2 linked regions of the Methylosinus trichosporium OB3b genome follow. The protein of the gene in region 1 binds, or shares a complex with, the protein of each later gene. Links are inferred from orthologs where the notes say so. Each region holds a gene or a part of one and is shown on either strand. Other genes may lie near its edges. The genes, in order: CQW49_RS00590 and trxA.

Region 1 (3,212 bases):
CAGCTCGCTGAAACGCTTCGTTCCGTCCGACAGGCGGTAGAGGATCGACGGTTTCCACTTGCCGCCGATGATGTCCATCGCGCCCTCGATCGGGCATTCGTCATAGTCCACGTGTCGCTGCTTGCGCATGAGCCTAGTATCCAATCTTGCCGTATCGACAATATAGGGCACTATCTGCGACATTTCTGCGTACTTCACGTTTCGGAGGCTGCTGGCTAGCTTGCGCGCGCCAATCACCGAACGGAGCGCAATTGCGATGACCAACGTCCTCACCCCCGAGCTCTATTGGACCGTGCTGACCGCCGGCCTCGCCTCGGTCCTGTGGATTCCCTATATTCTGCAACGTATCCTGGAGCTTGGACCGATCGAGGCCTTTCGCGATCCGTTGCACGAGGTTGCGACCAGGGCGCCGTGGGCGCAGCGCGCCAAGAGCGCGCATCTCAACATGATCGAAAATCTCCTCGTCTTCGCGGTGCTCGCCGTGACGATCCAGATCGTCGGCGGCGGCACGACGGCGACGGCGATCGCCGCGCCTTTGTTCTTTGCGACGCGCGCGACGCATTACGTCATCTACTCGCTGGGTCTTCCCTGGCTCAGGACGCCGATGTTCCTCATCGGCTTCGGCTGTCAGGTGACGCTGCTCTTCGCCATTCTCGCGCGCGGGTGATCTTCGTTGTATCCTTTGTATCTTCGTTGTGAATCTCCCCATTGAAGACGCGAGGCTTGAGTTGCCGAGCTGAGCGGGGAATGATAGGTCTTAAAATAAGCGATCGCTTGGCTATACAGTGGTGCTCGATCAGTCGTCACGTCGCTCTGGCAAAATACGCCGGGTCTCGGCGGCAGCGGAGGCCGATATCGATTCGAATCGATATCGGCTATTATCCAGCATACATGAGGTAAGGGTTCACGATGAATATTATTAATGATCGAGAATTGGCTTTACGATTTAAGAATGGTGCTGTGTCGTCTAAAGAGAGGTTTATCTACTTTTTTACATTTATTTTATTATCCGAAGCGCCGTACTTCTATAAGTATATTTTTGCCGATAATAGGCGTGATTTTGATCTATATGAGGATATAATAATGCTTGCAATAACAATCGTCGGAACGATTGCATGTTACATTTCAAATAAAACTGGCGACAACAGAGAGTTTGTAGAGCGTTACGTTTGTATTAGCTTTCCTGTATCTGTCCGCGCGACTATATTTTGTATAATAATTATTATCGTATCGTTAGTTATCTATGTTGCGGCATCAATAGAAATTTACTTTTTAAAAATCAGCCTGTGCTCTGAGTGCAAACTTGATGATCTAATGGATGCGTGGGGTTCTTTGGTTGTTACTAGCGCGATGATATATTTCTTTCATAGATTGAATACATCGATTAAGCTGGCGGCGAGGTAGCGTAGCGCATAAATTCTTTGATATTTACCAATAGAGATGACGCGCCGACTCCACGACACGGCCTCAATCCGATCCGCGCTCGACCGACAGCAGCGCCAGAATGCGCTTCGACAGCGAATCGCGCACGGCGCGATAGGCGTCGAGGATGGTCTCGCGGGAGCCCGCCGCCGCCGTGGCGTCCAGGGTCGGCCAATAGACGACGTCGATCGCCATGGTGCGCGTGAGCTCCAGCGCCTTGTGATGCGATTCCGGCGAGAGGGTCACGATGAGATCGAAGTTGGAATCTTCGAGATCTTCGAATGTGTGCGGCTTGTGGCGGGAGATGTCGATGCCGAGCTCCTCCATCGCCGCTATGGCGAAGCCGTCCGGCTCGCCGCGCTTCAGGCCGGCGGAGGCGAAATAGATTTCGCGGCCGAAATAATGCCGGGCCAGCGCTTCCGCCATCGGCGAGCGTACGGCGTTCTGCGTGCAGGCGAAGAGAACGGCTCCCGGCCGTGATCGTTCGCCTTCGCCGGGCATGGCGTCAGCCCTTCCAGTGCAGGGCGGTGATCAGCGTGAAGAGACGGCGCGCCGTGTCGGAGTCGCAGCGGATCTTGCCCTTCAGCCGCTCGGCGAGCAGAGCGGCGCCTTCATTGTGCAGGCCGCGGCGACCCATGTCGATCGCCTCGATACGGCTCGGCGTCGCCGTGCGGATCGCCGCGTAATAGGTCTCGCAGACGAGGAAGTAATCCTTCAGCAGCCGCTTGAACGGCGTCAGCGAGAGAATATGCGTGACGACGCTCGCGCCCGTCTCGTCGCGCACGTCGAAGACGAGCTTGGCGTCGTGCAGCGCGATGAAGAGCGCGTAAGGGCCGCCGTCATGGCCCTCGAGCGCGAAGCTGTTGTCCTCGATCAGGTCATAGATGGCGATGGCGCGCTCATGCTCCTGATCCGCGGCGCCGCGCCCGATCGATTGCTCGTCGAGCGTCACCGAGATCAGCCGCTGGCGCGCGTCCACCTCACGCTCCGCGCTGATCGAGACGGACGGCGACGGATCGGGCATGGGCCTGCAGACGTTCGGCGTCGCCGAGCGCGACGGCCGCCGGGCCGATCGCGCGAATGGAGGAGGCGTCGCATTTGAGGATCGAGGTGCGCTTCATGAAGTCGAGCACGCTGAGGCCCGAGGAGAAGCGCGCCGAGCGCGCGGTCGGCAGAACGTGATTGGAGCCGCCGACATAATCGCCGATCGCCTCGGGCGTGTAGGCGCCGATGAAGATCGCGCCGGCGTTGCGCACCTTCGCGGCCAGCGCCTCGGCGTCTTCCGAGACGATCTCGAGATGCTCGGCGGCGATGCGGTCGGCGAGCGGGATCGAATCGGCGAGCGACTTCGTCACGATGATCGCGCCGAACTCGCGCCAGGAGCGCGTGGCGATCTCGCGTCGCGACAGTGTTTCCAGCTGGCGCTCCACCGCCGCGGCGGTCGCGTCGGCGAAAGCCGCATCGTCGGTGATGAGGATCGACTGCGCCGATTCGTCATGTTCCGCCTGGGCGAGCAGATCGATCGCCACCCATTCGGGATTGGCGGTCTTGTCGGCGAGCACCAGAATTTCCGACGGGCCGGCGATCATGTCGATGCCGACGAGACCGAACACGCGGCGCTTGGCGGCGGCCACCCAGGCGTTGCCGGGGCCGACGATCTTGGCGACGGGATGAATGGTCTTGGTGCCATAGGCGAGAGCCGCGACCGCCTGCGCGCCGCCGACGCGATAGACCTCGTCGACATGGGCGCGCTTGGCGGCGGCCAGCACCAGCGGATCGATGACGCCATG
Region 2 (3,304 bases), 3.4 Mb from region 1 along the record:
CCGTCTGTCACGAAGGCGCGATTGACAGCGAATGAGTAGCCCTCCTGCGTCGCTTTAGCCGTGAAATAGAGCTTGGAGCCGAGAGGCGCGAAGGAAGTAAATTGAGGCGTCGGGGCGAGGACGACTGCGCGCTTGGTCGTCGCTGCGGTTCCTTGGGTCACCCACAGCTCTTGACCAGCAGGATTGTTGGCAATCACATTGGTCGCCACGAAATAGACTTTCGATCCGATTTTGACAAAAGGATCGTTGTTCGAGCCCCAATTGTAGAGATTGACATTGCCGAGCCGCTTGGTGCCCCCCTCCGTGCCGTCCGTGACCCATAGCTCACGGCTGTCCACCGAATTCGTCGTGACGGACAGCAGCGCGTAAGGCATCCCACGCAGCCGGCTGATGCTCCACACCCTCCAATTTGGGCTGGAAGCTGGTTTCAAGGATCTTGTTCGTGCAGCCGTGCCATTGGTGACCCAGAGATCGGGGCCGAACAGAATCCTGTTCCCGACAGTTCCGAGCCCCGGATAAATTGCGACGCCGCTCTTCCATTTGAGCACCTGCTCGCCCCCGATTCCGTGGGTGGCCCAGATATTGGAGCCGAAATCCGAGTAGATCGCGAAAGCGCCATTGGAGAACACCAAGGGATTCGCCGGGGGATGCCCGGCCCCATTGCCAGGTCCGGGAAGCTGGTCGGTGAGGATTTGCGTCCCGGCGGCCGTGCCGTCGGACGTCCACATCTCGTGACCCTGCAGTTTGGTCACCGCGGGAAAGATCGCCCTGTCGCCGATTGTCTCGAAACGCGTGTTACGCGACGCACTCCAACCGCCGCCGGGCGAGGACGACGCGGCGCCGGGGTTGATGTCCTTCAAGAGTCGCGTGCCGGCGGCCGCGCCATTGGTGATCCACAGCTCGCGGCCCGCCGCTTCCGAGGTATTGGAGAAGAGGACGTTGCCTTTGCCGACGCTGGTGAAGGAATAAGCGTCAGCTCCAGGGGCGTCGACGAGATCAATCAGCTTTTTCGTTGTCGCGCCATCGCTGAAATACAGCGCTCGATCGCCCTCTTTCGTCACCGCCTGGAACATTGCGACACAGGCCACGGCCACCGTCGCCGCCGTCGAAGCCGCCATCTTATGTCTCCGTCAAAGCGATCCCAATCGGGAAAAAGCCAAGTCAATTGCACCGTCTCAGCGAAAAACTATCGAACGACTATCGCCTCTGTCAATCGATGAATCGGCCGTCGCGTCTGGCCGCCGACGCGCTTTCATTCTGATTGCATCGACATGATACTTGCCCCAATCCAGAGTATGCCGAGTTTCGAGCCTTGCGGCGGTCGTCATCGAGCGCTGGAAATAGGCCGAGCGAAAATCTTCGTGGAGCCCGCGCGCGGATCGCTCCCCGCCCCCTCGCCTTGACGCCGCACGGCCCACTTCCTACTCTCTCGCCACGTTTCACTTCGAAAGGCGAACCATGTCCACGGCCATCAAAGTCTCCGACGCCAGTTTCGAAGCCGAGGTTCTGAAATCCGACCAGCCGGTCGTCGTGGATTTCTGGGCCGAATGGTGCGGGCCCTGCCGCACCATTGCTCCGGCGCTCGAGGAAATCGCCATTGAGCTCAAGGATAAGCTCAAGGTCGTCAAGCTCAATGTCGACGAGAATCCCAATGTCGCCGGAGCGCTCGGCATCCGCTCCATCCCGACCTTGATCGTCTTCAAGGACGGCAAGGCCGCCGCGCAGAAGGTCGGCGCCGCGCCCAAGGGCGAATTGCTGCGCTGGATCAATGGCGCCATCGGCGCCGCATGAGGCCTCGCGGCGCTGTGTAAGCTCTCGACGTAACGACGGCGAAGGCGTAAGGCTCCGAAAACGCCTTTCGGAGCCTCTCGCCTTTGCTCGACTTCTCCCCTCAGGAGCTGACGGCCATCGCCCTCAGCCTGAAGGTCGCGGGGACGGCCACCGTCGTCTCCCTGCCTCTCGCCATTTTCGTCGCCTATGCGCTGGCGCGTTGGCGCTTTCCCGGCCATGCGGCGCTCAACGCGCTCATCCATCTGCCGCTGGTGATGCCGCCGGTAGTGACCGGCTTCGTGCTGCTGCTGCTGCTCGGCCGCAAGGCCCCGATCGGACATTTCCTGGCCGAATATCTCGGCATCGTCTTCGCCTTCCGCTGGACCGGCGCGGCGCTCGCGGCGGCGGTGATGAGCTTTCCGCTGATGATCCGGCCGATTCGCCTCTCCTTCGAGAGCATAGACGAGCGGCTCGGCCAGGCCTCGCGCTCGCTCGGCGCCGATCCCTTATGGACCTTCTTCCTCGTCACCCTGCCGCTGGCGGCGCCCGGCGTCATCGTCGGCGCCATTCTCGGCTTCGCCAAGGCGCTCGGCGAGTTCGGCGCCACCATCACCTTCGTCTCCAACATTCCGGGCGAGACGCAGACCATACCGGCCGCGATCTACAGCCTCACCCAGACGCCGGACGGCGACGCCGACGCGCTGCGCCTCGCCGCCGTGTCGGGCGTCATCGCCATCGGGGCGCTGGTGCTGTCGGAGATCCTGCAGAAACGCGCCGACGCGACGAGGGCCGGCAGATGATCGCGGTCGACGGCCTGCGCCTGCGCCGCGGCGATTTCACGCTCACCGCCTCCTTCGCCAGCAAGGCGCGCATTCTCGCGCTCTATGGCCCGTCCGGCTCCGGCAAGACGTCGCTCGCGCATCTCGTCGCCGGCCTCGCGGCGCCGGATGCGGGACGCATCGCCGTCAATGGCGCCACGCTGGTCGACAGAGCGACGCGGCTGTTCGTTCCGCCAGAGAAGCGCCGCATCAGCCTCGTGTTTCAGGACGCGTTGCTGTTTCCGCATCTCGACGTGAAGACGAACATATTGTTCGGCCGTTTCTTCACCCCCGTCGCCGAGCGCCGCGTTCCTTTCGACTCTGTGGTCGAGACGCTCGGGGTCGCACATCTGCTGCGCCGCCGGCCGGGCACGCTCTCGGGCGGCGAGCGCCAGCGCGTCGGGCTCGCCCGCGCGCTCCTATGCTCGCCGCGCCTCTTGGTGATGGACGAGCCGATGGCCTCGCTCGATTTCGACCGGCGCCAGGAGATCATGGCGCTGATCGAGCGGCTGCGCGACGAATTCGCCATTCCGATCCTGCTCGTCTCCCATGCGGCCGACGAGATTTTGCGGCTCGCCGACGAGGTGGTGGCGCTGGAGCGCGGCCGCATCGTCGCGCAGGGCCTGCCGTCGGAGACGATCGCGGCGGCGAGCCGGGCGGTCGAGGGCGGCCGCTTCTCGGTGGTGAGCGCGCTGCGCGCGCAGGCGGGCGTGTTC

Evidence for each region.
Region 2: the proteins of CQW49_RS00590 (region 1) and trxA are in contact, whole or in part, in an NMR structure (PDB 2IPA), measured with the Bacillus subtilis proteins. The link is inferred for Methylosinus trichosporium OB3b from one-to-one orthologs.

Annotation. Positions count from the first base shown.
Region 1 is NZ_CP023737.1:117,802-121,013, forward strand. The notes cover bases 196-3,088. They hold CQW49_RS00590 (arsenate-mycothiol transferase ArsC), read right to left. Parts: upstream 1,924-3,088; coding sequence 1,468-1,923; downstream 196-1,467. Other genes in these bases: CQW49_RS00585 (MAPEG family protein), read left to right, coding at 257-667; CQW49_RS00595 (UPF0262 family protein), read right to left, coding at 1,928-2,446; hisD (histidinol dehydrogenase), read right to left, coding at 2,403-3,088. Also shown: CQW49_RS00580 (winged helix-turn-helix transcriptional regulator), read right to left, coding at 1-129; more of hisD, read right to left, coding at 3,089-3,212. UniProt on the Bacillus subtilis protein: Catalyzes the reduction of arsenate [As(V)] to arsenite [As(III)]. In vitro, can dephosphorylate para-nitrophenyl phosphate (pNPP).
Region 2 is NZ_CP023737.1:3,524,341-3,527,644, forward strand. Bases 140-3,124 are described here. They hold trxA (thioredoxin), read left to right. Parts: upstream 140-1,458; coding sequence 1,459-1,791; downstream 1,792-3,124. Other genes in these bases: CQW49_RS16820 (hypothetical protein), read right to left, coding at 140-1,118; modB (molybdate ABC transporter permease subunit), read left to right, coding at 1,875-2,570; modC (molybdenum ABC transporter ATP-binding protein), read left to right, coding at 2,567-3,124. In the rest of the region: more of CQW49_RS16820, read right to left, coding at 1-139; more of modC, read left to right, coding at 3,125-3,304. UniProt on the Bacillus subtilis protein: Participates in various redox reactions through the reversible oxidation of its active center dithiol to a disulfide and catalyzes dithiol-disulfide exchange reactions.